One region of the Lentzea sp. genome, then DNA from elsewhere that is predicted to be linked to it. Evidence: riboswitches for the same ligand, from Rfam matches in the RefSeq annotation. Region 1 holds a riboswitch; each other region holds the start of a gene.

Region 1 (10,089 bases):
CTTCTCGCCGCGGATGATCTCCACGAGCCGCATCTTCGGCACCGGCGAGAAGAAGTGCAGGCCGATGAACCGCTCCGGCGCCGTCACCGCCGACGCGAGGCCGGTGATCGGCAGCGTCGAGGTGTTCGACGCGATCACCGCGTCGGGCAGGGCGTGGGACTCCGCGGCGGGCAGGACCTTGTTCTTCAGCTCGCGGTTCTCGAACACGGCCTCGATCACCAGGTCGCAGCCCGCGAGGTCGTCGTCTGAGTCGGTCGGCGTGATGCCGTCCAGGCCCTGTGCGCCCTTCTGGGCCGACTCCAGGGTCACGTCCTTCAGGACCACCTCGATGCCCGCCTTCGCGGACACCTCGGCGATTCCGGCGCCCATCATGCCCGCGCCGAGCACACCGAGCTTCGCCACGCGCTTGCCCGCGGACGACGCGCGGCCGTTGACCTCGTTGAGGTTGAACCAGAACGCCGTGATCATGTTCTTGGCGACCTGGCCGGACGCCAGCTCCAGGAAGTAGCGGCCCTCGATCTTCAGCGCGGTGTCGAAGTCGACGTAGGCGCCCTCGACCGCGGTGGCCATGATCTTCTGCGGCGCCGGGTACGCGCCGTGCGACTTCTTGCTCAGCACGGCGGGCGCCGCGGCGAGCAGGCCGTAGCTGTTCGGGTCGCCGAACTTCAGGTCCGGCACGCCCGCGCCCTGCACGTCCCACGGCTGCGTGGGCGCCGGGTTCGCCTTGATCCACGCGATGGCCTCGGAGATCAGCTCCTCGCGCGTGTCCACGAGCTGGTCGACGATCCCGGCCTGCAGCGCGCGTTCCGGGCGCAGCTGCTTGCCCTCCATGAGCAACGGCAACGCCTTCTGCACGCCGAGCAGCCGCACCATGCGCGTGACGCCACCGCCGCCGGGCAGCAGACCGAGCGTCGCCTCGGGCAGGCCGACGCGGATCCCGTTGTCGTTCAGGACGATCCGGCGGTGCGAGGCCAGCGCGATCTCGAAGCCGCCACCGAGCGCGGTGCCGTTGATGGCCGCCACGACCGGCTTGCCGAGCTTCTCCAGCCGCCGCAGCTGCGACTTGAGCTCCTCGACGCCGTCCAGCGCCTTCGCGGCGTTCTCCGGCGTGATCGAGATGAGCACGTTCAGGTCACCACCGGCGAAGAAGGTCTTCTTGGCGGACGTGATGACCACGCCGGTGATGTCGTCACCCTCGAGCTTGGTGACGGCGTCGCCCATCAGGTCGCGGTACTCGTCGTTCATGACGTTGGCGGAGCCGGACATGTCCATCGTCAGCGTGACGATGCCGTCGGCGTCCTTGTCGTAGTGGAACGGCATGCCTCAGACCCTCTCGATGATCGTCGCGATGCCCATGCCGCCGCCCACGCACAACGTGGCGAGGCCGCGACGCAGGTCCCGGCGCTCCAGCTCGTCGAGCAGCGTGCCGAGGATCATGCAGCCGGTGGCGCCCAGCGGGTGGCCGAGCGCGATCGCGCCGCCGTTGACGTTGACCTTGTCCTCGGGGACGTCCACGTCCCGCAGGAACTTCAGCACGACCGACGAGAACGCCTCGTTGACCTCGAACAGGTCGATGTCCTCCACCGAGAGGCCCGCCTTGTCCAGCGCCTTGCGGGCGGACGGCGCCGGACCGGTGAGCATGATCGTCGGCTCGGTGCCCACGACGGCGACGGACACGATCCGGGCGCGCGGGGTCAGGCCCAGCGCCTTGCCGGCCGCGGCGGAGCCGATCAGCATGGCCGCGGCGCCGTCGACGATCTGCGACGAGTTGCCCGGCGTGTGGACGTGGGTGATGCGCTCGACGGTGGGGTATCGGTCGATCGCCACCGTGTCGTAGCCGAGGTCGCCGTGGAACTGGAAGCTGGGCTTCAGCTTGCCGAGCGACTCGACGGTGGAGTCGGGACGGATCGTCTCGTCCTCCTTGAGCACCACCGTGCCGTTCTGGTCGACGACCGGCACGACGGACCGCTCGAACCAGCCGTTCTTCTGCGCCTCGAACGCGCGGGCGTGCGACCGGGCGGCCCACGCGTCGACGTCGGTGCGGGAGTGGCCCTCGAGCGTCGCGATCAGGTCGGCCGACACGCCCTGCGGCACGAACGACAGGTCGAAGTTCGTCGAAGGGTCGATCGCCCACGCGCCGCCGTCGGAGCCCATCGGCACGCGCGACATCGACTCGACGCCACCGGCCACCACGAGGTCCTCGAACCCGGACGCGACCTTCGCCGCGGCGAGGTTCACCGACTCCAGGCCGGACGCGCAGAACCGGTTGAGCTGCACGCCCGCGGGGCGCTGGTCCCACCCGGCGGCGAGCACGGCCGTGCGGGCGATGTCGCCGCCCTGCTCGCCGAGCGGTGACACGACGCCGAACACGACGTCGTCCACCGCGGAGGTGTCGAGGGAGTTGCGTTCGGACAGCGCGCGCAGCACCCCGGCGGCCAGCTCGACGGGCCGCACGCTGTGCAGCGACCCGCGCTTGCCCTTGCCGCGCGGCGTGCGCACCGCGTCGAAGATCAAGGCTTCGCTCATGCCACCCACGCTAAGCCCGGCCTCCCGGCCTGGCCATGACCGTGGAGGGTGACCGATTAGCTCAGCCGGCACTCCATGTACTCGGGGTCTTCCGCCTGCACGAACCCGAGCCGCTTGTAAAGCCGGCGCGCGGGCAGGTTGTCCACCCAGACCCGCAGCGTGACGATCTTCCAGCCCTCCCCGGCCGCCCACTCCAGCACGGCCCTGACCAGCGCTTCCCCGATGCCGCGACCGCGGTGCGAGTCGCGCACCCACATCGAGTAGAGGTAGAGGCCCTCGGGTTTGGCGGTGGCCGCGACCAGCGCCACGGGCTCCCGGTCGAGCGCGACGACCTTCAGGCCCTCGGCGGCCCGGTCACGCCACTCGGCCTCGCCGTACTCCCGCTCGACCGCCAGCGTCGACCCGAACTCCTCGGGGTCGCTGGACAGCGCCTCCAGGCGGATGTCGCGCCACAGCCGCCACTCGTCCGGCTCGACCTGATGGATCTCCATACCGGTGAGTCTGGCCGACGGGGTGGCGATTTCGCTCAGTTTTTCGGGCGACGGCGACGCGCGCCGGTCATGGCGTGGATCACCGGCCGGTGGTTTCGTGGACCGCATGGCAGAGCGTCGATCGCGGTGGATGGACAGCGACCTGGACCAGTTGCGCCAGCTCGCGCGCACGTTCTTCGAGAAGGAGGTCACGCCGAACGTCGAACGCTTCGCCGAGCAGAAGCAGGTCGACCGGGAGCTGTGGACCAAGGCGGGCGAGCTCGGGCTGCTGTGCCTGAGCATCCCCGAGGAGTACGGCGGCGGTGGCGGCACGTTCGCGCACGAGGCCGTGCTGCTGGAGGAACAGGCGCGCGCCGGCGACAGCTCGTGGGGCAACAGCGTCCACAGCGGCATCGTCGCCCACTACGTCAACTCCTACGGCACCGAGGAGCAGAAGCGGCGCTGGCTGCCCAAGCTCGCGTCCGGCGAGTACGTCGGCGCCATCGCGATGACCGAACCCGGCGCGGGCTCCGACCTCCAGGGAATCCGCACGAAGGCGGTCCGCGAGGGAGACGAGTACGTCATCAACGGCTCGAAGACCTTCATCACCAACGGCGTGCACGCGGACCTCGTCATCGTGGTCGCCAAGACCGACCCGTCCCAGGGCGCCATGGGCATCTCGCTGCTCGTGGTGGAGAAGGACATCCGGCGCGGCCGCGTGCTCGACAAGGTCGGCATGAAGGGCCAGGACACCGCCGAGCTGTTCTTCGACGACGTGCGCGTGCCGGCGGCGAACCTCCTCGGCGAGCAGGAGGGCCAGGGGTTCGTCCAGCTCATGCAGCAGCTGCCGCAGGAACGCCTGATCATCGGTGTCTGCTCGATCGCGGGCATCGAGGCCGCCGTCGACCTGACGCTGAGGTACGTCAAGGAGCGCCAGGCGTTCGGCAAGGAGCTCATCAAGTTCCAGAACACCCGCTTCAAGATCGCCGAGTGCGCCACCGAGGCGGCCGTGACCAGGGCCTTCATCGACGAGTGCGTCGAGAAGCACCTGCGTGGCGAGCTGGACGTGCCGACCGCGGCGATGGCGAAGTGGTGGGCCACCGACCGGCTGACCAGGGTCGTCGACGAGTGCGTGCAGCTGTTCGGCGGCTACGGCTACATGACCGAGTACCCGATCGCGCGTGCCTGGTCCGACGCCCGCGTGCAGCGGATCTACGGGGGCACGAACGAGATCATGAAGGAAATCATCGCGAGGTCCCTGTGACTTCTTCCGGGAGCGGTCCTCTCGCAGGTCTGAAGGTCGTCGAGCTCGCGGGCCTCGCGCCCGCGCCGTTCGCCTGCATGGTGCTCGCCGACCTCGGCGCCGACGTGGTCCAGGTGCACAAGCCGGGGAGCCGCTCGACGGTCTCCGGCGACTTCCTGGGCCGCAACCGGCGCTCGATCGCGGTCGACACCCGCAGGCCCGAGGGCTCGGAGCTGGTCCTGCGGCTGGTCGAACGCTCGGACGTGCTGGTGGAGGGCTTCCGGCCGGGTGTCACCGAACGGCTGGGCATCGGCCCGGCGCAGTGCCTGGCCCGCAATCCGCGCCTCGTCTACGGGCGCATGACCGGGTGGGGCCAGGACGGGCCGCTGGCCGACCGGGCCGGGCACGACATCAACTACATCGCCGTCGCGGGCGCGCTGGAGCCGCTCGGACGGGCCGGCGGACCGCCGTCGTTCCCGATCAACCTGCTCGGCGACTTCGGCGGGGGAGGGCTGCTGCTGGCCCTCGGCGTGCTCGCGGCGCTGTATGAACGGGAACGCTCCGGACGTGGTCAGGTCGTGGACGCGGCCATGGTCGACGGCGCCGCGCTGCTGACGACGTTCCTGCACGGGATGAAGTCCGCGGGCATGTGGTCCGGCGGGCGCGGCGAGAACATGCTCGACGGCGGCGTGCCGTTCTACGACGTCTACGAGGCCGCGGACGGCCGGTTCGTGGCCGTGGGCGCGCTGGAGGAGAAGTTCTACGCCGACCTCGTGCGCGTGCTGGGCCTGGAGGACGCGCCCTCGCGCAACGACCCGGCGCAATGGCCCGAGCTGCGGGAACGCATCGCGGCGGCGGTGAAGACCAAGACGCGGGACGAGTGGGCGGACCTCGCGCGGGACACGGACGCCTGCCTGGCGCCGGTGCTGGCCCCGGACGAGGCGGCGCGGCACCCGCACAACGCGGCGCGCGACACGTTCGTGGACGTCTCCGGCGCGGTGCACCCGGCGCCGGCCCCCCGGTTCGACCGCACGCCCACCGCGGTTCCGACCCCTCCGGTCGAGACCGGGGCGAACACCGGGGAAGTGCTCGCGGACATGGGTGTGGCGGAGGACGAAATTATGGAACTGCGTCGGTCCGGAGTAATTGGATGAATGGTCGGTGGCGCATTTATTGCGCCACGACGGCGTGACTGAGCGTGATGCCGGAGGTTCGGCATCCGGGTGAGGCCCGGTGCACCAGTCTTCGTCCAAGCTGTGGGATGCGAGGGAGTCCGTGTTCACCTCGTGCCCAGGACATCGGCGCTGCGCAGAGACCTCTTTAGCCGCCATTCGGGTGACATCGGGCGCAGTGCAGGCGTGTGCCGCTGGTGGAACCTCGCCCCGGTTGGGCGTGGTCGTTGTTCATCGCACGGGTGAATGAGGGAGCATATCGGGTGACACGGCGGTCCGCCGCCTCAGCTGTGAGCGACATGGACGGAGAGGTACCTGTGAACCTCAAGAAGGTGCTAGTGCTGGCGGGCGTCGCGCTGGTGCTGTTCCTCCTGATCACCCAGCCCGAGCAGTCCGCCTCGGCGGTCCAGCAGGTCCTCGGCTGGCTGCGGCAGGGCGCGGAGTCGATCATCACGTTCATCAGGAGCCTGTTCGGCGCGGCGACCCCGATCCGCTAGTGACGCACGGTCACGTACGACCGTTCGCGTTGAGCCGGACGGGTGGAATGCGGCCAATCACGCACTGGTAACGGGTGTTCTGAGGATTCAGGGTCTGGTGATTGTCAGACCTACCGAATACCTTCCGCTGCAATGGCCGATCCCCGACCGACGAGGAGGCATGGATGGTCGAGGACTCCGGGGTCCACGAGCTCTTGAAGCAGTGGGCGGCTGAACGGTCTGATGACGCAGAGATGCAGGAGGTGAACCGGATCAAGAACGCGTGGCTCGCTGAGGCTCCCCCCTCGGCGCCAGGCATCCCCGTGCAGCGGGGTGCCGCACGGAGCGGGTCGCGTGGCTTGGTCAAGGTCGACTCGGCGGATCCGGCCTACGTGGCCGCGATGCGCAAGCGGGCGCCGGAGGCACCCGAGGCGTTGCTCGCCGCCGCAGCGAGCTACTGGCAGCTCGTCGGTGACGTCAGCGAGGCCGAGCAGTGGTGGGACGCGGGCATCAGCCCGTTGGACCAGCGCGCGCTCGACTACCGCGCTGCCGGCCTGACTCCTGCCGACCTCGGGAGGCGCCTGGGACCGATGACGGTTCTCCAGCACCTTCGTCGTGGCTCCGCCGCGGCCTGGTGCGTCGCACGTCTGCAGAGGCAGCGCCGGGACGGCGTGGCGTAGGAAGGAACGGGGGCTCCACGATCGGGGCCCCATGTTCGCGGAACGCGCTCACCGAGATCGTTCCGCGTGTTTTTGAGGGGGCCAAGCCCCCACGCCCCAGCCGGGGGCGAGCCCCCGGACCCCCACAGGGTGGCCTCCATCAGGAGGCCTCACCCAAGTAGTGTGGAGGTCGTGCGCGGCCTCCTTACTCCCCAACGCTTGTTGATCGCGTTCGCCTGTCTGGCGGCGCTGGTCCTGTGTTGCGGGCTCGCGTACTGGCAGTGGCAGCGCTTCGAGTCCGCCAGCGGCACGTTCCAGAACCTCGGGTACGTGCTCCAGTGGCCGCTCTTCGGCCTCTTCCCCCTCTTCATGGTGTGGCGGTTCCGCCGCCTGGCGCGCCAGAACCGTGACGGGGCTCTCTCCGCACCGGAGCCGGTTGCACCCGCTCCCCGGCCGGTGACTACCGTTGACGCCGTCAAACCCGCGCCTGTCGAGCACTTCGACGACGACGAAGACGCGGAGCTCGCGGCCTACAACCGCATGCTCGCGGACCTCAACGCGCGGGACGGTCGTTGAGCGAAGGCGGGCAGATGAAGGGTGCGTTGACCCGGTTCCGGGTCATGGCTTACGTGGTCGGTGTCTTCCTGCTGCTCCTGGTCGTGGCGATGGTGCTCAAGTACGCCGCGGACATGGGCGGGGCGATGAAGGTCGTGGGCCCGATCCACGGCTTCCTCTACGCCATCTACCTGGTGCTTTCCGTCGACCTCGCGCTGAAGCTGCGCTGGTCCATCAAGGGCACCGCACTCGTGCTGCTCGCCGGGACGATCCCGTTCCTGTCGTTCTGGGCGGAGCGCAAAGTGGTCGAGAAGACCGCGCAGGGCGTGCCGTTGTGACGTTTGGCCTGCTAGCGTCTGGGGCTGACAACTGAACACGGCCGTCGATGTCGCGCGGGAGAGTCCCCCTGTCCCCGATCTGCCGGACAGCGGGCACCGAAGGAGCAACTCCTCCCCGGAATCTCTCAGGTACCCCTACCGCACGACGAAGGCAACTCTGGAAAGCAGGCCCATCGGCCTCGCCCACGGTGCAAGTCGCGTTCCGCGCGGCGAAGCTCTCAGGCTCATGACAGAGGGGGAGGCTCTCTCAGACGAGGAGTCTCCGATGGACCGTGTCATTCTTCTGCTGCCTCAGCCGGCCACGTCCGGCTCTTCGGCGCACCCTGGAGGAGCGTTCTGATGTCCCGCCTCACGCCTCTGAACGCCGAGCACGAGCAGCTCGGCGCGATGTTCACCGACTTCGCGGGCTGGCGGATGCCGCTGCGCTACTCGAGCGAGCTCGCGGAGCACCACGCGGTGCGCACGTCCGCGGGCCTGTTCGACCTCACGCACATGGGTGAGATCGTCCTGACCGGACCGCAGGCCGGCGAGGCGCTCGACTTCGCGCTGGTCGGCCACATCTCCGCGCTCGCCGTCGGCAAGGCGCGCTACACGATGATCACGCAGGCCGACGGCGGCGTGGTCGACGACCTCATCGTCTACCGCCTGGGCGACGAGGAGTTCATGGTCGTCGCGAACGCCTCCAACGCCGCGGTGGTCGCGGACGCCCTGGTCGAGCGCGCGGCCGGGTTCGACACCGTCGTGACGGACTCCTCGACGGACTACGCGCTGATCGCGATCCAGGGCCCGAAGTCCGTCGAGATCCTGTCGGGCCTGACCGACACCGACCTGTCGACGGTCAAGTACTACGCCTCGTACCCGTCGACCGTCGCGGGCGTCCCCGCCCTGCTGGCCCGCACCGGCTACACCGGTGAAGAGGGCTTCGAGCTCTTCGTGGCGCCCGCCGACGCGTCCGCCGTGTGGGCGGCGCTGCTGTCCGCGGGCGAGGCGCACGAGCTCAAGCCGTGCGGGCTCGGCTGCCGCGACACGTTGCGCCTCGAGGCCGGGATGCCGTTGTACGGCAACGAGCTGACGACGTCGCTGACGCCCTACCACGCCGGCCTGGGCCGGGTCGTGAAGCTCGACAAGCCGGGCGACTTCGTGGGCCGCGACGCGTTGGCGAAGGTCTCGGAGTCCGGTGTGGACTCGGTCCTGGTCGGCCTGAAGACCCCCGAGCGCCGCGCGCCGCGCCACGGCTACGCGGTGCTCAACGGTGACGAGGTCGTGGGCGAGGTGACGTCGGGCGCGTTGTCCCCGACCCTCGGCTACTCCGTCGCCATGGCCTACGTGTCCCGCGCGAGCTCCGAGCCGGGCACCCCTCTGCTGGTGGACGTCCGCGGCAAGAAGCAGCCGGTCGAGGTCGTCGCACTTCCGTTCTACAAGCGCGCCAAGTAGGGAGATCTTCCAGATGTCCGAGCAGTTCAACGCCTCCCTCGCGGAGTACGACCCCGAGGTCGCCGAGGCCGTTGCCGCCGAGCTGGCGCGCCAGCAGGGCACCCTCGAGATGATCGCCTCCGAGAACTTCACGCCCGTCTCGGTCCTGCAGGCCCAGGGTTCGGTGCTGACCAACAAGTACGCCGAGGGCTACCCCGGCCGCCGCTACTACGGCGGCTGCGAGCACGTGGACGTCGTCGAACGCCTGGCCATCGAGCGCATCAAGGCGCTCTTCGGCGCCGGCTTCGCCAACGTCCAGCCGCACTCGGGCGCGCAGGCCAACGCGGCCGCGATGTTCGCCCTGCTGCAGCCCGGCGACACGATCCTCGGGCTCGACCTGGCGCACGGCGGCCACCTGACCCACGGCATGCGGATCAACTTCTCCGGCAAGCTGTACAACGTCGTGCCGTACCACGTCGCCGACTCCGACGGCCTGGTCGACATGGCCGAGGTCGAGCGCCTGGCCACCGAGCACCGCCCGAAGCTGATCGTCGCCGGCTGGTCGGCCTACCCGCGCCAGCTGGACTTCGCCGAGTTCCGCCGCATCGCGGACTCGGTCGACGCCTACCTGATGGTGGACATGGCGCACTTCGCCGGCCTCGTCGCCGCCGGACTGCACCCGTCGCCCGTGCCGCACGCGCACGTCACCACGACCACGACGCACAAGACCCTCGGCGGGCCTCGTGGCGGCGTGATCCTGTCCAACGACGCGGACATCGCCAAGAAGATCAACTCGGCGGTGTTCCCCGGGCAGCAGGGCGGGCCGCTGGAGCACGTGATCGCGGCCAAGGCCGTGGCGTTCAAGCACGCGGCCTCGCCCGAGTTCGCTGATCGGCAGCGGCGGACGTTGGAGGGGGCCCGGATCCTGGCCGACCGGTTGTCTCAGGGTGACGTTGCTGCTGCCGGGGTCAAGGTTCTGACTGGCGGCACGGATGTGCACCTGGTGCTGGTCGACCTGGTCTCGTCCGAGTTGGACGGGAAGCAGGCTGAGGACGTGCTGCACCAGATCGGGATCACGGTGAACCGGAATGCGGTTCCCAATGACCCTCGGCCGCCCATGGTGACGTCCGGGTTGCGGATCGGTACGCCGGCGTTGGCCACTCGCGGGTTCGGTGAGGTGGACTTCGTCGAGGTTGCTGATGTGATCGCTGAGGCGTTGAAGCCCGGGGCTGCTGTG
Region 2 (10,089 bases), on a different contig from region 1:
CCCCGGACTCGTTGCGGTAGGCGGCCGCCGTGTCGATGCTGCGGTAGCCGGCCTCGAGCGCGGTCGTGACCGCACCGGCCACCTGGTCCTCCGGCACCTGGAAGACGCCGAAGCCGAGTTGGGGGATCCGTACTCCGTTGTTCAACGAGATCAGCGGAACCATGTGGGTAGCTTCGCACCGTTGTAGACGTCCCGCACCGCCTTCACGATGTCGATCAGCTCGGCCCGCAGTTCCGCGGGCTCCAGCACCTCGACGTCCGCGCCGAACTTCAGCAGGTCGGCGACGGCGTGACGGGTCGACTCGGTCGGGAAACCGAACTCCTCGCCCGGCTCCGGCGCGAGCTCCCGGATGACGCGCGCCTGGTGGCCGCTGAGCAGGTACCGGGTCTTGGCGAGGCCGGACCGGGTCATGCGGACCGTGACGCGCTCGCCGTACATGCGGGCCTCGAACTGCTCGGACCACTCCTCCCAGTACCGCGCGAGGTCGAAGTCCGCGGGGCGGTCGAACGCGGCCGCGGTCGGCTGGAGGTCGAGCACCCGCGACACCCGGTAGGTGCGGCCGCTGCCGACGAAGTACCAGGTGCCCGCCTTGAGGACCAGACCGTACGGGTCGACCTCGCGCTCGACGACCTCGTCGCCCCACCGCCGGTAGGTCATCCGCACGCTGCGCTGCTCCCAGACGGCGTCGGCGATCGTGGCGAGGTGCTCGGTGGGTTCGTCGCCGCGGAACCACGACGGCGTGTCGAGGTGGAAGCGCTGCCGGATCCGCTCGGCCTTGTCGCGCAGCTCGGTCGGGAGCGCGGCGAGGAGCTTGAGCTGCGCGGCGGCGGCGAACTCCGCGAGGCCCAGATCGGCGGCGGGACCGGGCAGGCCCGCGAGGAACAGCGACTGGGCCTCGCCGGAGGTCAGCCCGGTCAGCCGGGTGCGGTAGCCGTCGACGAGCCGGTAGCCCCCGGCCGGGCCGCGGTCGCCGTAGACGGGGATGCCGGCGGCGCTCAGCGAGTCGATGTCGCGATAGATCGTCCGCGGCGACACCTCCAGCTCGGCCGCCAGCTCGTCGGCCGTCATCCGGCCCCTCGACTGGAGGAGGAGCAGCACCTGCATGAGCCGGCTGGACTTCATCCGCCCAACCTGACACGAACTGTCAGGAACATGCCAGTGCTGGCGATCCCAGCCTGGAGGCCGGCACCTGGTCACACGAAGAACCCGTCCCTTGGCCTGGGAGGCCGAGACAGGACTCCGCGAAGTGTCAGCAGGGAAGCAGTTCGGAGGGGCGCACGGTCGTCGCCGCCTCGTCATCTCGGATCGCCTGGATCATCTGCTCCCAGCCCGGCGTCGCTCCACCGGCCGCGTGCAGCGCGGAACGAACGAGCACGTGCGCTTTGCGCAGAGCATCTGAGGAGTCTTCGGCGTCGAGGTGCAGGCAGAACTCGACAGTGCCGTTCGTCAGGTTGGCGCCGATGTCCGCGTCCTCGATGCCTGGTTCACTTTGCAGCGCGTCCATCACGGCGTCCAGGTGGTTTTCCAGGTCCATGGCGACAGCCGAGGATGCACACGTCACCTCGACGTAGTACGAGCGTGCCATCAAGCGTCCTCCCTCCAGCATCCGGATCTCTTCAGCCATCCTCGCAGGTTCCGCGTGTAATTCGAGTTGGATGGGGTTAACTTCACCGTCTTGAAGCATGCCGCGTGAGGTAGTCCGCACCAAGCCTTGTAGTACTTCTTCCACTTCTCCACCCGCCAGCCTTGCCTCTCAAGACTGCGGAGCAACTTCTCCAGGTCAGGATCCGGATGTTTCGGCCGCGGCACGAGGCTCCAATCGAGTGACCAGGCCTCATGCTCGATGACAGATCGCCCAGGCCGCCCAGCTCGTTACCACGGTGGGCAGCATGTCACCTCTGCCGTTGAGACCGGTACAGACCGCATCGGTCGCCACCGGACAGCCGCTTGAACGTTTTCACCCAAAAGAGCGCAAAATTACTTCTCAAGCCATCCATCGCATAACGCAGAGAACTCTCGATCATTCTGATAAAACCGCTGGCACACGGCTATGTGGTGATCGCAACCCGATCAGGTTCGAGCGTCGCTACCGTTCGATTCCATTCCATCAGGCGTTCACGTTCACGACGGCGGACCCCCCACGGGGCGCGGCAGCCTGACCAACTCGTGGAGTGAACCTGACACGAACTGTCAGGAATTACCAGCAGAGTGGGTCCCATGAAGGCAACAGGAACCATCGCCGTGAAGAGCTGGGACGAGAAGACGTGGGACGGCCGCCCCTACCAGGAGGTCGAGGGCCGCAAGCTGACCGAGGCGCACGTCCAGTTCTCCTACTCGGGTGACGTCACCGGGGTCGGCAGCTGCCGGTACCTCATGTACTACGCCGACGACGTGGCGTGGACGACCGCGCTGGAGGAGGTCGTCACCGACGAGGGCACGCTGGTGCTGCGGCACGTCGGCGCCTACCGGGCCGCCGTGGAGGGCACGATCGAGGTCGTCGACGGCACCGGCCGCTACCTCGGCGCGAAAGGTGCGGTGACGGTCGGCTGGGCGGAGGATGGCAGCGGCACCTACACCCTGGAGTACGAGGTCTGAGCCCATGACCAACGCCCCCGTCTACGACGCGGCCCGGCAGCGGATCACCGCGCTGGTCGCCGGCGCCGACCCGCAGACGCCCGTGGCGGCGACGCCCGGCTGGTCGGTCAAGGACGTGGTGGCGCACCTCGCCGGCGGTCTGCGCGACTTCGTGGACCGCCGGTTCGACGGTGTCGAGTCCGGCGAGTGGGGCGAACGGCAGGTGCGCGACCGCCGCGACAACTCCCTCGGCGACGCCTTCGCCGAGTGGGACGCGAACCGCGTGCTCGCCGAGCCGTTGTTCGACACGCCGATGGGGCCGGTCCTGGTGTCGGAGGTGATCGCGCACGAGCACGACCTGCGCGCGGCGCTGGGCGTTCCCGGCGGGCGCGACGGCGCCGCGGTGCGGGCGGCGCTGACCAGGCCGTTGCAGCAGCTCGACCAGCGGATGCGGGACAACGGCGTGCTGGCGCTGCGGGTCGTGCTGGAGCACGGCGAACGGGTGCTCGGGCACGGCGAGCCCGCGGGGGCGGTGCGGACGTCGTCGTTCGAGCTGCTGCGGGCGATCGGCGGGCGGCGGTCGGTGGACCAGATCAGGGCGCTCGACTGGGACGGCGACCCGGACGTGTGGCTCTCCTCGCTGGCCCTGTTCGGGCGGCACCGGCCGGAGCCCTTCGACGAATGATCTCCGTGCAGTAGGTTCCCCCGGCGTGACCGACTGGCTGACAGACACGCGGAACTCCTACGACACGGTGGCGGTCAGCTACGCCGACCGGACGCGGACCCTGCTGGACGGCCTGCCGCACCTGCGGGCGGCGCTGCGGTTGTTCGCCGAGGAGGTCAGCGGACCGGTCGCGGACGTCGGCTGCGGTCCCGGCGACGTCACGGCCCGCCTGCACGGGCTCGGGGTCGACGCGTTCGGGATCGACCTCTCCCCCGCGATGGTCGCGCTGGCCCGCGCGACCCACCCGGGACTGCGGTTCGAGGTGGGGTCGATGACCGAGCCGTTGCACGACTCCGTGGGCGGGATCCTGTCGTGGTGGTCGCTGATCCACGTGCCGGACGACGAGGTACCCGCCGTGTTCGGGCACTTCCGGGACGCGTTGCGGCCCGGCGGGGTGCTGCAGCTCGGCTTCCACGTCGGCGACCGCACGAACCTCAAGACCCAGGGCTATGGCGGACATCCGATGAAGGTGCACGTCCACCTGCGACCGCCGGAGCGCGTGGCGCGGTGGCTGCGCGAGGCCGGGTTCGTCGTCGAGGCGCGGTGGCTGCTCGGCGAGGACGGCGACGGCGCGGTCCTGTTCGCGCGGCGCGGGTGAGACCATCTGCCGGTGTCAGAGGAACAGGTCTGTCAGCGGTGCGGTGAGACGGTCGAGCTGGAGACCGAGGACTTCGAGCTGTTCGAGCGGATGCACCCCGACTGCTTCCACCTCGCGTTCGAGCACGACGTGACCAAGCCGGGCATCGGCGCCGACGAGAACTGCGGTGACGAGGCCTGCCCCGTCGCGAGATGAGAGAAGGGGCGCACCCCCGAGTGCGCCCCTTCTCCCCCGTGCCGGATCAGCTGCTGTACGCCTCGAGCGGCGGGCAGGAGCAGACCAGGTTGCGGTCGCCCTTCGCGCCGTCGATGCGGCGGACCGGCGGCCAGATCTTCGGAGCACCGGTACCGGCCGGGTACACGGCCTCCTCGCGGGTGTACGGGTGGTTCCACTCGCCCACGGTCACGCTGGCCGCGGTGTGCGGGGCGTTGCGCAGCGGGTTGTCCTCCACCGGCCACTCGCCGGCGCCGACGCGGTCGATCTCGCGCCGGATGGCGATCATGGCGTCGATGAACCTGTCGATCTCGGCTAGGTCCTCGGACTCGGTCGGCTCGACCATCAGCGTGCCGGCGACCGGGAACGACATCGTCGGGGCGTGCAGGCCGTAGTCCGCGAGGCGCTTCGCCACGTCGTCCACCGTCACGCCGGTGGCCTTGGTGAGCGGGCGCAGGTCGAGGATGCACTCGTGGGCGACGAAGCCGCCCTCGCCGGTGTAGAGGACCGGGTAGTGCTCGTCCAGGCGGCGGGCCACGTAGTTCGCGGCGGCCACGGCGGTGAGGGTCGCGCGGCGCAGGCCGTCGCCGCCCATCATGCGCACGTACGCCCACGAGATCGGCAGGATCGACGCGGACCCCCACGGGGCGCCCGAGATCGGGCCGACGCCGGTGGCCGGTCCCGCCGTCGGCTGCAGCGGGTGGTTGGGCAGGAACGGGGCGAGGTGGGACTTCACGCCGATCGGGCCGACGCCGGGACCACCGCCGCCGTGCGGGATGCAGAACGTCTTGTGCAGGTTCAGGTGCGAGACGTCCGCGCCGAACTTGCCGTAGCGGGCCAGGCCGATCAGCGCGTTGAGGTTCGCGCCGTCGACGTACACCTGGCCGCCCGCGTCGTGGACCAGGCCGCAGACCTCGCGGACGGTGTCCTCGTACACGCCGTGGGTCGACGGGTAGGTGATCATGATCGCGGCCAGGTCGTCGGCGTGCTCCGCGACCGTGGTGCGCAGGTGGCCCATGTCGATGTTGCCCTTGTCGTCGCACTTCACGACGACGACGCGCATGCCGGCCATGACGGCGGACGCGGCGTTGGTGCCGTGGGCGGACGACGGGATCAGGCAGACGTCGCGGTCGGCGTTGCCGTTGGCGCGGTGGTAGGCGCGGATCGCCAGCAGACCGGCGAACTCACCCTGCGAGCCGGCGTTGGGCTGCAGCGACACGGCGTCGTAGCCGGTGACCTCGGCGAGCCAGGCCTCCAGGTCCGACACGATCCTCAGCAGACCGGCGGCGTCCTCGACGGGCGCGAACGGGTGCAGGCCGGAGAACTCCGGCCACGTCACGGGCTCCATCTCCGCGGTGGCGTTCAGCTTCATCGTGCAGGAGCCGAGCGGGATCATGCTGCGGTCGAGCGCGACGTCCTTGTCGGACAGCGCGCGCAGGTAGCGCAGCAGCGCCGTCTCGGAGCGGTGCGCGTGGAAGACCGGGTGGGTCAGGTAATCGGAGGTGCGGCGCAGGTCGGCCGGGATGCCGTCGGCGGTGTCCGCGTCGATCGCGTCCACGTCGGCACCGGTGACGCCGAAGGCCTCCCAGACGGCGACGAGGTGCGCGCGGGTGGTCTTCTCGTCGCAGGCGATCGCCACGACGTCGTCGTCGACCTTGCGGAGGTTGATGCCGGCCGCGCGGGCCTTCTCGACGACCGCGGCGGCCTCGCCGGGAACGCGGACCTCGACGGTGTCGAAGAACTCGCCGTGCACGACGTCCAGGTTCGCCTCGCACAGACCCGTGGCGAGCACGGTGGCCATGCGGTGCACGCGGGTCGCGATGGCGCGCAGACCCTCGGGGCCGTGGTAGACGGCGTACATGGACGCGATCACGGCCAGCAGCACCTGCGCGGTGCAGATGTTCGACGTGGCCTTCTCGCGGCGGATGTGCTGCTCGCGCGTCTGGAGCGCGAGGCGGTAGGCCAGCGAGCCGTCCGAGTCGACGGAGACGCCGACGAGACGGCCGGGCAGCTGGCGCTCCAGACCGGACCGGACGGCCATGTAGCCGGCGTGCGGGCCGCCGAAGCCGATCGGGACGCCGAAGCGCTGCGTGGTGCCGACGACGACGTCCGCGCCGATCTCGCCCGGCGCGCGCAGCAGCGTCAGCGCCAGCAGGTCGGCGACGACCACGGCCTGCGCACCGGCGGCGTGGATCTCCTCGATGAGCGCCTTCTGGTCGCGCACCACACCGGACGCGCCGGGGTAGGACAGCAGCACGCCGAAGAAGTCACCGCCGAGGCCCAGGCCCTCGATGCCCTGCGACAGGTCGGCGACGACGATCTCGATGCCGAGCGGCTCGGCGCGCGTCTCGATGACGGCGAGCGTCTGCGGCAGCGTGTCGGCGTCGATGACGAACTTGTCCGACTTGGACTTGCCGGCGCGGCGCACCAGCGTCATGGCCTCGGCGGCGGCGGTCGACTCGTCCAGCATGGACGCGTTCGCGACCGGTAGGCCCGTCAGGTCGCCGACCATCGTCTGGAAGTTCAGCAGCGCCTCGAGGCGGCCCTGCGAGATCTCCGGCTGGTACGGCGTGTAGGCGGTGTACCAGGCGGGCGACTCGAGGACGTTGCGCAGGATCACGCCCGGCGTCACGGTGTCGTAGTAGCCCAGACCGATCATCTGCGTCATCGGCCGGTTCTGCGCCGCGAGGGCGCGCAGCTCCGCCAGCGCCTCGGTCTCGGTGGCCGGGGCGGGCAGGTCCAGCACGAGGTCGCGCTCGTGGATCGACGGGGGAACCGCGTGCTGCGCCAGCTCCTCCAGCGACCCGACACCGATGACGTCGAGGATGCGCGCGAGCTCGGCGGGGCGCGGACCGACGTGGCGGTCGGCGAACGGGGTGCCGTGCTCGAGAGCGGCGAGCGGGATGCGGTCCTGCGTCATCAAACGCCTCCGGGGGCCTGAGGGCACACGTGTCCTGGTGCCCTCCCCGCTCTGTCCGTACCCTTCAAGGGCGCCTGAGAGGTTCACCCGTCGCGAGAACGGGCTTTCACCGTCGGCGGGACCCCGGTGCGGGGGTCCACTTTCCAGAGGCGTCTCGCTCGGGCGGTCCTGGGTGCCTGAGAGGTTCCCGGGGAGGGACTTGCTCCTTCGGCGCCGGGTTCGAGACCCGGACTCTCCCGCCTGAGTTCAGCGACTACCCGTGAAGGATACCCGCAGGCAGCCCCGCCAGTCCCCACGGACGCGACCTACGTCTCAGCGCCGAGACCGCTCAGGGCCTCCGCGACCGGGTCCTCCGGGTCGTCGCGCAGCGCCACGAGCAGGTGCCGGGTGCCCACGACGTCGTCCCCGCGCCGTGCCGCGACGAGCTTCGCCCGCTCCACCGCGCGGTCCACGGACCCGCCGGCGGGCAGTGCCTTCTCGTCCACGCCCGCCTCGCGCAGGGCCCGCGCGCCACCCGACTCCAGTTCCGGCCGGAGCCTGCGGCCCGCGGCGGTCAGCTGGTGGTCGAGCGTCAGCACGGCGGCCACCAGGTCGCGGGACGAGACGGGCCGCTTCCCGGCGACGGCGAGCCGTTCGGCCTCGGTGCGCACCGCGGTGAGCACCGGCCCGCCCAGTCCCTGGCCGCGCACGACGAGCTTCGTCAGCCAGCGCACGTACCCGCCGCCGGACTCGCCCTCCAGCGCGCCCGCCTTGCGCAGCAGCCACACCGCGGGCGCCTCCTCCGGCTCCGCCGCCTTCCGCACGGCCGCGGCCACCGCCTCGACGTCGACGCGCCGCACGACCAGCAGGTCCGCGACGCGGCCGAAGTCCAGCGCCAGCAACGCGAGCGACAGGTGGGTCGTGGTCAGCACGCCGTCGCCGGCCCGGCCGAGCGCCGCGCGGAGACAGGCGTCCAGCGCGCTGCTGGCGGGCAACTCGGTCTCGACGCGTGCGTGGTGGTGGGCGGCGCGCAGCAACGCCGTGACATCCGGTCCCGACTCGGCGGGACCGCCGTCGCCACCGGCCCAGTGCCCGGTCCCCCGTGCCATCGCCTGCGCCCGCAGCGACCGGACGTCCAGCTTGCGGCCGGGACCGATCGTGTCGGTGAGCGCGATCAGCAGGTTCTCGGTGCCGACGAAGCCGAACTCCAGCCGGAACGCCCGCTGCACGGCCGCGGCCAGCACTTTCACGACCTGCGGGGAAGGAGTGGGGGTCATGCCGGCAACGCTAGGCAGCGGCGGGGGTGGTGCGCCTCTGCCGACCGGCCACCCGGGACGGCCGGTCGGCCACGGAGATCGGGCCGGTCAGCGGGCAACCGGTCCGGGGAAGGTCAGCCCGTCGCGCGTTCGCGACGGCGGCGGGTCAGCTCGTCCTCGGTCAGCGGCGCGATCTCGACGCCGTCCGCGCGCTCGGCCGGGAACTCGTGGATGGTCCCGCTGATCTCGCGCATCGCACCGCTCACCGCGATGCCGAACACGCCCTGGCCGCCCTGCAGCAGGTCGACGACCTCTTCCGGCGACGTGCACTCGTAGACGGTCGTGCCGTCGGAGAAGAGCGTGATCTTCGCCAGGTCCTGGACGCCGCGGCGGCGCAGGTGGTCGACGGCGACCCTGATGTTCTGCAGCGAGACCCCGGTGTCCAGCAGCCGCTTCACGACTTTCAGGACCAGGATGTCCTTGAACGAGTACAGCCGCTGGCTGCCCGAGCCGTGCGCCATCCGCACCGTCGGGGCGACGAGCCCGGTCCTGGCCCAGTAGTCGAGCTGCCGGTAGGTGATGCCCGCGACCTGACACGCGGCGGGACCCCGGTACCCGACTAGCTCGTCCGGCAGCGAGGAGTCCGGGAACAGCTCGCCCTGCTGCCCGGATCCGGCCCTCAAGGGCGCTTCCTCGACCACGCCTGCCTCCCCTCGAGAACGGCCACGAAACTCGATGGCCGTCAAGCCGCCGCGTCAGCTCTCGCGAACCGGCGACGTCCACTCGAGTTCGACGGTAGGACCGCTCCGAGGGCAGGTCAACGCGACGCGCGGGGAGGATCGACCCTCAACCTCAAGTAGAGAGTCACGGCGTCACCCGAAGTAGGACGTTCAGGTGACGTTTAGTGATCGTTTAGCCGTCCGATTGTGCGGAAAGTAGCCCGATGGGGCGACACGCCGACGGAGGACGACGGCGTCGAGCGAGACGAAGAGCGACAGGCACCACAACCCGGATGCCTGCGCCCGGCCGTGCTCCTACGTGTCCGCTCCCCTGAAGTCCTCGGGCGAAACCGAGTCGAGGAACTCGCGGAACTTCTCCACCTCGTCCTCCTGCTCGTCCGGGATGATCAGGCCCGCCTCGGCGAGCACCGACTCCTCGGCGTGGATCGGCACTCCCACGCGCAGCGCCAGCGCCACGGAGTCCGAGGGCCGTGCGGACACCCGCACGTCGCCGTCGAACACGAGCTCGGCGAAGAACGTGCCCTCCTGGAGATCGGTGATCCGCACCTGCTCGAGGTTGCGGCCCAGCGCTCCGATGACGTCCTTGAGGAGGTCGTGCGTCAGCGGCCTGGCCGGCCGGACGCCCTGCTGCTCGAGTGCGATGGCCGTGGCCTCGACGCTGCCGATCCAGATCGGCAGGTACCGCTCACCCTCGGTTTCCCGGAGCAGGAGGATCGGCTGGTTCTGGGGCAGCTCCACCCGGACGCCCACGACGCGCATCTCACTCATCGGGTCTCGCCTCCCTCTGACTCGTTGGGGAGTACCCGGCTCACTCCGAGCATCCCCCGGCGTATGCGTTCGACGCTACCCGCCAAGCGGGCCGTGTGCTCAATCGTTGCGGGTTGAACGTGATCAAGACGATTGACGCAGACCCGCTCTCACCAACAACGCGTGCAACGAGGTGAAGAGGTCAGCCAATTCCCGGACCGTCTCGGGATCCGAGAACGACTTCAGCGCGACGACCTCGTGGTCCGCTGCAGCGCGGACCGCGCGCAGGTGCTCGCGCTCGACGCCGAGCCCGGTCATCGTCCGGATCGTGCGGAGCG
Region 3 (10,089 bases), on a different contig from region 1:
AGCACGTCACCGGCAGGTGGGGCGGCCTGACGGTGGGCGCGCTCCTGGACGGCTCGCTGCGCTTCAACGAGCTGCGCCGCCGCGTCGACGGGATCAGCGAGAAGATGCTGTCGCAGACCCTGCAGGCCCTCGAACGCGACGGTCTGGTGCACCGGGAGGCCCAGCCCACCAACCCGCCGCGCGTCGACTACAGCCTCACGCCGCTCGGGCGCGAGACGGCGGAGAGGCTGCTGTCGTTGATCCAGTTGTTGCAGGCGCGGATGCCCGAGGTGCTGGAAGCGCAGAAGGCCTACGACGCCCGCTGAGCCCCGGTGCGGCTCAGCACTCGATGACGTTCACGGCGAGCCCGCCGCGGGCCGTCTCCTTGTACTTCACCGACATGTCCTTGCCGGTGTCGCGCATGGTCTTGATGACCTTGTCGAGCGACACGAAGTGCGAGCCGTCGCCGCGCAACGCCATCCGCACCGCCGTGATGGCCTTGATCGACGCGACGGCGTTGCGTTCGATGCACGGGATCTGCACCAGGCCGCCGATCGGGTCGCAGGTCAGGCCCAGGTTGTGCTCCATGGCGATCTCGGCCGCGTTCTCGACCTGCTCCGGGGTGCCGCCCAGGACCTCGGCGAGGCCGCCGGCCGCCATCGAGCAGGCGGAGCCGACCTCGCCCTGGCACCCGACCTCGGCGCCGGAGATCGACGCGTTCTCCTTGAACAGCACGCCGATCGCGCCCGCGGTCAGCAGGAACCGGACCACGCCGTCGTCGTTGGCCCCCGGCACGAACCTCGTGTAGTAGTGCAGGACCGCCGGGACGATGCCGGCCGCGCCGTTGGTCGGCGCGGTGACGACCCGGCCGCCCGCCGCGTTCTCCTCGTTGACCGCCAGCGCGAAGAGCGTGACCCAGTCCATGACGCGCAGCGGGTCGGTGACGAAGTGCTCGCCCTCCAGCCGTTTGCGCATCTCGGCGGCACGGCGGCGGACCTTCAGGCCGCCGGGCAGCACGCCGTGCTCGGTGCAGCCGCGTTCCACGCACTCCTGCATGACGTGCCAGATGTGCAGCAGCCCCGACCGCACCTCGGCCTCGGTCCGCCACGACAGCTCGTTGGCCATCATGATCTCGCTGATCGACAGGCCCGTCTCGCGGCAGCGCGCGAGCAGCTCGTCGCCGGTCAGGAACGGGTGCGGCAACGGCGTGGTGTCCGGCTTGATCCGGTCGGTGCCCGAGGCGTTCTCGTCGACGACGAACCCGCCGCCGATCGAGTAGTAGACGGCGTGCTCGACGGACACCCCGCCGCTGAACGCCTCGAAGCTCATCCCGTTGGGGTGCAGCGGAAGCGACTTGCGGCGGTGCATGACCAGGTCCCGGTCGTGCCGGAACGAGATCTCGTGCGAGCCGCCGAGCCGCAACCGTCCACTCGCGACGATCTCCTCGACGCGGCCGGCTGCGGCCGCCGGGTCGACCTCCTCGGGGAGGTTGCCCTCCAGGCCGAGGAACACGGCCTTGGGGCTGCCGTGCCCGTGGCCGGTCGCGCCGAGCGAGCCGAACAGCTCGACGTGCACGCCGTCCACTTCGGACAGGCGCTCGCCGAGCTTGTCGACGAACATCGCCGCCGCGCGCATCGGGCCGACGGTGTGGGAGCTGGACGGCCCGATGCCGACGGAGAACAGGTCGAAAACGCTGATCGCCACTGATCAGTCCTTCGTGGTGGTGGAGCGGTCAGTCCGGGACATGTCAGTCGGACTTGATGAGCTCGGCGTACTTGGCCGCCGTGAGCAGGTTCTCCGCCGACTCGACGCGGACCTTGAACAGCCAGCCCTCGCCGTACGGGTCGTTGTTGACGATCGCCGGGTCGTCGACGACGGCGCCGTTGACCTCGATCACCTCACCGGTGACGGGCGAGAACAGGTCGCTGACGGACTTGGTGGACTCGAGCTCACCGCACACGGCGTTCGTGACGACCTTCGCGCCGACCTCGGGCAGCTGGACGAAGACGATGTCGCCGAGGGCGTCCGCCGCGTACTCGGTGATTCCGCAGGTCAGCGGGTCCTGGGTGCCCGGCGTCCAGTCGACCCACTCGTGCTCGGTGGTGTAGAGCAGGTTCTCGGGGAACTGCACGGCGACTCCTCTGGCTGATGACGGGTCAAGGACACACTTGCGCCCCCTCCGCCGTGCAGAGTTGCCTACTCCGAGTGGTCTTGCTGCCTGAGAGTGTGCGGGAGCTTGCCCCTTCGGCGCCCCGACTCCGTCGTCGAGGTCTCTCCCACTCGGGTTCTGGCGCTGACGCGCCGCGGCCGGTCTTCAGTTCTCGGGGGCGAACGCTATGTGCGGCCCCCGCCGGGTGTCAACGCGAACGGGTCGAGTCACACGCGAGCGCAAACCGAGTCGCTCTGTCCTAGATGAACAACCACACAGGTGGCTGATAGTGCGATCAGCACAGTGACATGACCTTCCCACTGCCCCACATTGTGAGATGTCGGCCACCGAACGGAGGAGTCATCGTGCGGATCGCAGTTCCTCGCGAGATCAAGAACCACGAGTACCGCGTCGCTCTCACCCCTGCCGGTGCACACGAGCTGACCAGCCGCGGCCACGACGTGTTCGTCGAGCAGGGCGCCGGCCTGGGCTCCGCGATCACGGACGAGGAGTACCTCGCCGCGGGCGCCAAGGTCCTCGCGACCGCCGACGACGTGTGGGCGGAGGGCGACCTGGTCCTCAAGGTCAAGGAGCCGATCGCCGAGGAGTACCCGCGCCTGCGTGCCGGACAGACCCTCTTCACCTACCTCCACCTCGCCGCCGACAAGCCGCTGACCGAGGCGCTGCTCGCGTCCGGCACCACGGCCGTCGCCTACGAGACCGTGCAGCTGCCGAACCGCGCGCTGCCGCTGCTCGCCCCGATGTCCGAGGTCGCGGGCAGGCTCGCCCCGCAGGTCGGCGCGTTCGCGCTGATGAAGCCCTCCGGCGGCCGCGGCGTGCTGCCCGGCGGCGTCCCCGGTGTCGCCCCGGCCCGCGTGGTCGTCATCGGCGGCGGCGTGGCGGGCGTCAACGCCGCCACCATCGCCGCCGGCATGGGCGCGGACGTGGAGATCCTCGACACCAACGTCGACCGCCTGCGCCAGATCGACGCGCAGTTCCAGGGCCGCCTGCGCACGCTCGCGTCCAACGCGTTCTCCGTCGAGCAGGCCGTCCGCGAGGCCGACCTGGTCATCGGCGCCGTGCTGGTGCCGGGCGCCGCGGCCCCGAAGCTCGTCTCGAACACGCTGGTCGCCCAGATGAAGCCGGGCTCGGTGCTCGTCGACATCGCGATCGACCAGGGCGGCTGCTTCGAGGACTCCCGCGCCACCACGCACGCCGAGCCGACCTACGAGGTCCACAACTCGGTGTTCTACTGCGTCGCGAACATGCCGGGCGCCGTCCCGCGCACCTCGACCTACGCGCTGACCAACGTGACGCTGCCCTACGCCGTCGCGCTGGCCGACAAGGGCTGGGAGAAGGCGCTGAAGGACGACCGTTCGCTCGCCCTGGGCCTCAACGTCCACGCGGGCAAGCTGACGAACGGCCCGGTGGCCGAGGCGACCGGCCTCGCGCACACGCCGCTGGAGTCCGTCATCTGAAGACCATCTGAATGAATGAGGCCCCCGCACGCGTGAATCGCTGCGGGGGTTTCGCCTATCTCAGGGCTTTGACGCGCGCCTTGATGCCGTCGATCACGCAGTCCAGCCCGAACTCGAACTGGCCCTCCAGCGACCAGATCTCCTGCTCGTCGAGCATCCTGACGTAGTTGGGGTGCTTCTCCCGGTACATGTCGGCGATCTTGCGCAGGTCGGGCGGCGGCGAGTCCATGCCGCCGCGACCGATGAAGTTGACCTCGGCGACCACGTAGCCGGTGGTGAAGCTCGACACCGTCGAGATCGACTGCGCCGCCGCGGCCAGCGACAGACCGGCCCTCAGCATGGGCCCGAACATCGCGTCGGACATCGCCACCGCCTTGGGGCCGATGCTGTTGAACTCCCCGATGTTCTTGACCCACCAGGGGTGGCGGTGCGCGATCTGACGCATCGCGTGCATCATCCCGCGCACCGCGGTCTCCCAGTCGTCATCGGGGCTGGGCAGCGGGAACTCGCCGTACACCTCGTCGAGGCACAGCTCGATCAACGCGTCCTTCGTCGGGACGTGCCAGTAGAGCGACATCGGTGCCGCGCCCAGTTCCGCGGCGAGCTTGCGCATGGACAGCTTCTGCAGACCGTGTTCGTCCAGCATCTCCATCGCCTTGCGGACGACGACCTCCCGGCTCAGGCCGAGGGGCCCGCCGCCGCTGGGCCTGGGCTTGCTGAACCACACGCTCTCCACGTCACGATCCTAGGCACGCCTGAGCAGAACGCTGGCCACCACACCTCCCAGGAACACCGCGACGGCACCGATCACCAGGCTGACGCTCATGCCGTTCGAGAACGCCTCGCGCACGACGGTGACGTCAGCGCCGCTGTGCAGGGCCTCGCTCAGGGACCGGCCGGGAACGCCGTCCGGCAGCGAGGCCGCGAACCGCGCCGACAGCAGCGCGCCCAGCACGGCGATGCCGAACGACGACCCGAGCTCCGTCAGCGTGCCCGACAGCCCGGACGCGATGCCGGCGCGTTCCGGCGGGATCGACCCCATCAGGGCGTTGACCGCGACCGGTTGGGACACACCGACTCCGACGCCGATGAGGACCAGTCCGGCCAGCGTCGGCGGGTAGGTCGTGCCGACCGACAGCAGCGCCACGCCGCCCGCGACGACCGTCATGCCGAGCAGCATCGCCCGGCCGGCGCCCAGCCGGATCACCAGCTGTCCCAGCGTGTTGCTGGTGACGAGCAGCGCGATCGCCATCGGCGCCACCCGGACACCGGCCTCCAGCGGGCTGTAGCCGAGCACGCCCTGGAGGTGTTGCGTCAGCAGGAAGAGCGAGCCCGCCATGCCGAACGCCGCCAGCACACCGGACGCCACCGCGCCGGTGAAGCGGCGGTCGGCGAAGAACCCGAGGTCGAGCATCGGGTCGGTGGTGTGCCGTTCCCACAACGCGAATCCCGTCATGGCCACCAGCCCGACGGCCACGGGCACGCCGAACTCCGGCGAGCCGAACCCGTGCTCCGGCACCGAGATCACCGCGTACACCAGCGCGACCATGCCGATGATCGACAGGATCGAGCCGATCACGTCCGGCTTGCGGACGGTCGGGTCCCTGGACTCCGGCACCAGGAACGCGACGGCCGCGATCGCGAGCACCGCCACCGGCACGTTGACCAGGAACACCGAGCCCCACCAGAAGTGCTTGATCAGCGCGCCGCCGATCACCGGTCCCGCCGCGAACCCGAGGCTCGTGACGGCGGCCCAGACACCGATCGCCTTGGGACGTTCCTTGTCGTCGAACAACTGCATGAGCACGGCCAGCGTGCCCGGCATCAGCACGGCGGCGCCGATGCCCATGAAGCCGCGGGCCGCGATCAACGCCTCGGACGACCCCGCGTAGGCCGCCACCGCACTGCCGGCGCCGAACAGCAGCAACCCGGCCAGCAGCGCCTTCTTGCGGCCGAACCGGTCGCTCAGTGAACCGGTCGTGAGCAGCAGGCCCGCCAGCGCGAGCGAGTAGGCGTTGATCATCCACTGGATGTCCGCGGTGCCGGCCTGCAGACCGGTGGAGATCGACGGGATCGCCACGTTCAGCACGGTGTTGTCCAGCACCACGACCATCACGGACAGGCACAGCACGCCGAGCACGGCCCAGCGCTGCGGGTGCGGGCGCACCCCGACCTCCTCGGTCGTCGAAGTCATCTCGTCCCCCTTACGGTGTACGAGCAACTTACAGCGTACGAGAGCCTCGGGCGCAAGAGGATTTTCGGGCGGGGCATGCCGAGAAAGGCTGAAGAGCTCAGAAGGTGCTGAGGAAAATAAAGGGCGGCCGCGCTCAACCAGCCTGGGGGTCACTGGGAGCGGGGCCGCCGTCACCAAATATAGCGGGCGCAGGCGCGGCGCGCCCAGCACCCCCGCCCAAACGCGACGGAAAAGTTTCCCCGACTGGACCACTGCCCGTGTCGGGCCCGTCCAGCAAACGAGTGAATTCCCGGGCGCGCGGTGCGGCGAGCAGGGGCGACGGCCGATGAAGACGGAGTCGGGTGTCCCTCGATAGGAGATTCCATGGCTGAACCACAGGGATGGATCCACTGCCACGACCCGTTCGGTCGCGACAGGTCGATGACCGTTCTGGTCGAGAACGACCGGGTCCTGCTGGTCACCCCGCCGGGCGAGACGGCTGTGATGTCCGCCACCCAGACGCGTCGGCTGGGCTCTTTGCTCGACCAGGCGACGGCGAAGATGTGATGGACGAGATCCTGCGCGACGCGGTGCTGCAACGCTTGGCGCTGCTCGACGAAGCGGCCGAACGGGGCGGGGCGGAGGCGCTGGTCCCGCTGGCCCGCGCGGAGATCCACCGCCTCGCGGACGGCTGGCGCCTGCTGCTCACGGTGCACCAACCGGACGAAGACGGCCGGTGCAGGGCGTGTCCCGGCTGGTTGCGGCGCCGCCGGTGGCCGTGCCAGGTCTGGAACACGGCGCACCAGCACCTGATCGGCGAAGGGGTGCTGCACCGCGAACGGCGCAGGCCGTTGCGCAACCCGTTCACCCGGTCGGGCGTTGTCGACATCCCGGCGCAGGCGCCGCCCGAGGGGCCTGCGGAGATGACCACCGAGCTGCCGATCTTGGCCGGTGATCCGCGGGTGGTGCACCGCGCTCCCGTCGTGTCCCGTCCCAAGCACGCCTTGCCGGACTGACGAGTCAGGCAGGATGGGCCGCATGCATGACGGCAGCGGCCTCATCGCGGTCCAGAACCTGACCAAGCAGTTCGGTCCGGTGACCGCGGTGCAGAACCTGAGCTTCACCGTGTCACCCGGCAGCGTGACGGGCTTCCTCGGCCCGAACGGCGCCGGGAAGACGACGACCCTGCGGATGCTGCTGGGTCTGGTGAAGCCCACGAGCGGCACGGCGACGATCAACGGACGACCGTTTCACCAGCTCGGCCAGCCCGGCCGGGTGGTGGGCGCGGTGCTGGAGGCACAGGGGTTCCACCCGAACAGGACGGCGCGCAACCACCTCCGCGTCTACGCGGCCGCCATCGGCGTCCCGGACGCGCAGGCCGACCAGGTGCTGGGCCTGGTCGGCCTGGGCAGCGCCGCCGATCGCGCGGCCGGCGGGTTCTCGCTGGGCATGAAGCAGCGGCTGGCGGTGGCCACCGCGCTGCTCGGCGACCCGCAGGTGCTGGTCCTCGACGAGCCGGCGAACGGCCTCGACCCCGAGGGCATCGCCTGGCTGCGCAACTTCCTCCAGTCGTTCGCGCGGATGGGCCGCACCGTGCTGATTTCCAGCCACCTGCTGGCCGAGGTCGAGCAGACCGTCGACCAGGTCGTGATCGTCTCGCGCGGGCAGACCATGTACTACGGGCCGCTGGAGCACCTGCGCCGGCAGCAGCAGCGCCGCGTGTTCGTGCAGCCGTCGGACGTCGGCGCGCTCGCGACCGCGTTGCAGGCGGAGGGTGTGCAGGCGCTCGAACAGCTCCCCGACGGGCGGCTCGCCGTGTCCGGTGTGGACACCCGGCACGTCGCGGACGTCGCGTTGCGCGCGGGCGTGTCGATCTACGGGATCCAGGAGGAGCAGGCCGACCTGGAACAGATCTTCTTCCGGCTCACCAGCGGTCAGTACGCCGGCCAGGCCCCGGTCTCTCCGTACCAGCAGCAGGGTGGGTGGGCCTGATGGGCAGCCTCGTGCAAGCCGAGCTCCGCAAGACCACGACGACGTCGCTGTGGTGGGCGCTCCTGATCCCGACCGTGCTGATCGCGCTGGGCGGCGGTCTGCTGTCCGGCCTGTTCGGCCAGTCGTTCGTCGAGGTCTTCTCGAGCTCCGAGGCCGAGCAGCTCTCCGACGCCCTCGGCGTGACCCCGGACCAGTGGAAGTTCGCCCTGCTCGGCATCGGGCGGACGATCAACCTCGCCACGCTGTTCCCGTTGGTCTTCGGCGCGCTGGCCATCGCCAACGAGGTCGGCACCCGCACCATCACGACGACGTTCCTGACGGCGCCGTCGCGCGTGCACGCCATGTCAGCCAAGCTGCTGGTCTACGCGCTGTGGGGCGCGATCTACGGGCTGGCGATCATCGGGTCCACCGCTCTCGGCGTCGTCGTCACCAGCAAGACCGGCCAGATGCCCGACGCGGGCGGCTGGGCCATGCTGGCCCTGGTCTGCGTGCTGGCGTCGATCCTCATGACGATGTTCGGCGTCGGCGTCGGCGCGCTGGTGTCCAACTCCGCCGGCGTCGTCGTCCTGCTGATCATGTACTTCCTGGTGGTCGAGAACGTGCTCCAGTTCGGGCTGCGGCTCTCGGGCACGCCGGAGACGGTCATCGGGTTCCTGCCGAACGGGTCGGTGGACGGGCTCACCGGCACGGTCGCGGTCGACCTGTTCCTGGCCAAGGCCGGGGTCGTGCCGGAGGAGGGCGTCTACTGGCTGCGGGTCATCGCGGGCGCCGGCGGTGCGCAGGCGTGGTGGCTGTCGGGCCTGATCTTCCTCGCGTGGGTGGTCGCCGCGTTCGGTGGCGGCTGGGCCAGGATGACGAGCAAGGACATCACCTGACCTGCGGTTCCTGACGTCACACTTTTATGTCGGACCCCAGACGTACTGTGGGTTCCGTGACGAAGGGCTGGATCCGCCGACTGACCGCAGCGTGCTGGCAGCACCCCCGACTGGTGGTGCTGTCGGTGGTCGCCGCGGTCGTCGGCGTGGGTCTCCAAGCGGCGGGGCCGTTGCTGCTCAAGACCGCGATCGACGACTCGACGGTGGGCCGCACGGACCGCCTGTGGCCGCTGATGGTGGCGTTGGTCGTGCTCGAGGTGCTCACGTTCGGGTCGGCGTTCCTGCGCCGATATCTGGGCGGGCGGCTCGCGCTGGGCGTGCAGCACGACCTGCGGCTCGGCGTGTTCTCGGCCGTGCAGCGGCTCGACGGGGCCAAGCAGGACGAGCTGCGCACCGGGCAGATCGTGTCGCGGTCGATCACCGACCTGCAGCTGGTGCAGTCGTTGCTGATGATGGCGCCGCTGGCGGTCGGCACGATCGTGTTCGCGGTGGCCGCGCTGGCCGCGATGATCTACCTGTCGGTGCCGCTGACGATCATAGCGGTGGTCGTGCTGCCGCTGGTGGCGTGGCTGGCGGGCCGCACCCGGCTCACGTTGTTCCCCGCCACGTGGTCCGCGCAGCAGCGGGCGGCCGACCTGGCGCAGCACGTCGAGGAGACCGTCACCGGCGTCCGCGTGGTGAAGGGTTTCGGCCAGGAGGCGCGCGAGGTCGCGCGGCTGGAGAAGCACGCCAAGTCGCTGTTCGCGGAACGGATGCGCGCGGCAAAGCTGTCGTCGACGCCCCTCGCGACCGTGACGGCGCTGCCGTTGATCGGCCAGGTCGCGGTGCTCGGGCTGGGCGGCTGGCTGGCGTTGCACGGCCAGGTCACGCTGGGCACGTTCCTGGCGTTCACGACGTACGTGGCGAACCTCGTGGGGCCGACGCGGTTGCTGTCGAGCCTGATGGTGTCGGCGCAGCTGGCCCGTGCCGGCGTGGAGCGGGTGTACGAGCTGATCGACTCGCAGCCGGACGTGACGGACGGCCCCGGTAAGGTGCCGTCCGGACCGCTCGGGGTCTCGTTCTCCGGCGTGACGTTCGGCTACGCCCGCAGCGAGCCGGTGCTGCGCGACTTCTCGATCTCCGTGGAGCCGGGCGAGACGCTGGCGCTGGTCGGCACGGCGGGGTCGGGCAAGTCGACGGTGTCGTTGCTGCTGCCGCGGTTCTACGACGTGCACTCGGGTTCCGTGCGGGTCGGCGGGGCGGACGTGCGCACGTTGCGGCTGGAGTCGTTGCGCGGCGCGGTGGGCGTGGTGTTCGAGGAGGCGTTCCTCTTCTCCGACAGCGTGTTCGCGAACATCGCCTACGGCAGCCCCGACGCCTCCCGCGAGGAGGTCGAACGCGCCGCCAAGGCAGCCGAGGCCCACGACTTCATCCAGGCCCTGCCGCTCGGCTACGACACGGTGG

What was found. Region 1 has a riboswitch for glycine ahead of gcvT (glycine cleavage system aminomethyltransferase GcvT). Riboswitches for the same ligand answer to the same signal wherever they lie in the genome.
Region 2: it holds a riboswitch for glycine, as region 1 does, so the genes downstream of both, gcvP (aminomethyl-transferring glycine dehydrogenase) here and gcvT (glycine cleavage system aminomethyltransferase GcvT) in region 1, are expected to answer to the same signal.
Region 3: it holds a riboswitch for glycine, as region 1 does, so the genes downstream of both, gcvH (glycine cleavage system protein GcvH) here and gcvT (glycine cleavage system aminomethyltransferase GcvT) in region 1, are expected to answer to the same signal.

Annotation. Positions count from the first base shown of each region.
Region 1 covers NZ_DASVFL010000106.1:47,190-57,278, reverse strand. The annotation lists gene VF330_RS13475 (3-hydroxyacyl-CoA dehydrogenase NAD-binding domain-containing protein) at 1-1,320, opposite strand, end outside; gene VF330_RS13470 (acetyl-CoA C-acetyltransferase) at 1,324-2,526, opposite strand; gene VF330_RS13465 (GNAT family N-acetyltransferase) at 2,583-3,017, opposite strand; gene VF330_RS13460 (acyl-CoA dehydrogenase family protein) at 3,124-4,260, shown strand; gene VF330_RS13455 (CaiB/BaiF CoA-transferase family protein) at 4,257-5,393, shown strand; gene VF330_RS13450 (hypothetical protein) at 5,729-5,908, shown strand; gene VF330_RS13445 (helix-turn-helix transcriptional regulator) at 6,073-6,567, shown strand; gene VF330_RS13440 (hypothetical protein) at 6,739-7,122, shown strand; gene VF330_RS13435 (DUF3817 domain-containing protein) at 7,137-7,439, shown strand; glycine riboswitch at 7,485-7,590, shown strand; glycine riboswitch at 7,592-7,679, shown strand; gene gcvT (glycine cleavage system aminomethyltransferase GcvT) at 7,779-8,873, shown strand; gene glyA (serine hydroxymethyltransferase) at 8,887-10,089, shown strand, end outside.
Region 2 covers NZ_DASVFL010000372.1:30,988-41,076, forward strand. The annotation lists gene VF330_RS39345 (aldo/keto reductase) at 1-163, opposite strand, end outside; gene VF330_RS39350 (YafY family protein) at 151-1,122, opposite strand; gene VF330_RS39355 (hypothetical protein) at 1,250-1,624, opposite strand; gene VF330_RS39360 (DUF3224 domain-containing protein) at 2,218-2,595, shown strand; gene VF330_RS39365 (maleylpyruvate isomerase family mycothiol-dependent enzyme) at 2,600-3,259, shown strand; gene VF330_RS39370 (class I SAM-dependent methyltransferase) at 3,285-3,896, shown strand; gene VF330_RS39375 (hypothetical protein) at 3,909-4,091, shown strand; gene gcvP (aminomethyl-transferring glycine dehydrogenase) at 4,138-7,029, opposite strand; glycine riboswitch at 7,183-7,278, opposite strand; gene VF330_RS39385 (Clp protease N-terminal domain-containing protein) at 7,335-8,285, opposite strand; gene VF330_RS39390 (MerR family transcriptional regulator) at 8,399-8,965, opposite strand; gene VF330_RS39395 (bifunctional nuclease family protein) at 9,299-9,772, opposite strand; gene VF330_RS39400 (MerR family transcriptional regulator) at 9,896-10,089, opposite strand, start outside.
Region 3 covers NZ_DASVFL010000331.1:8,666-18,754, forward strand. The annotation lists gene VF330_RS35050 (helix-turn-helix domain-containing protein) at 1-305, shown strand, start outside; gene VF330_RS35055 (L-serine ammonia-lyase) at 319-1,683, opposite strand; gene gcvH (glycine cleavage system protein GcvH) at 1,727-2,110, opposite strand; glycine riboswitch at 2,176-2,268, opposite strand; gene ald (alanine dehydrogenase) at 2,494-3,606, shown strand; gene VF330_RS35070 (TetR/AcrR family transcriptional regulator) at 3,662-4,342, opposite strand; gene VF330_RS35075 (MFS transporter) at 4,352-5,800, opposite strand; gene VF330_RS35080 (hypothetical protein) at 6,164-6,346, shown strand; gene VF330_RS35085 (hypothetical protein) at 6,346-6,795, shown strand; gene VF330_RS35090 (ABC transporter ATP-binding protein) at 6,818-7,771, shown strand; gene VF330_RS35095 (hypothetical protein) at 7,771-8,646, shown strand; gene VF330_RS35100 (ABC transporter ATP-binding protein) at 8,673-10,089, shown strand, end outside.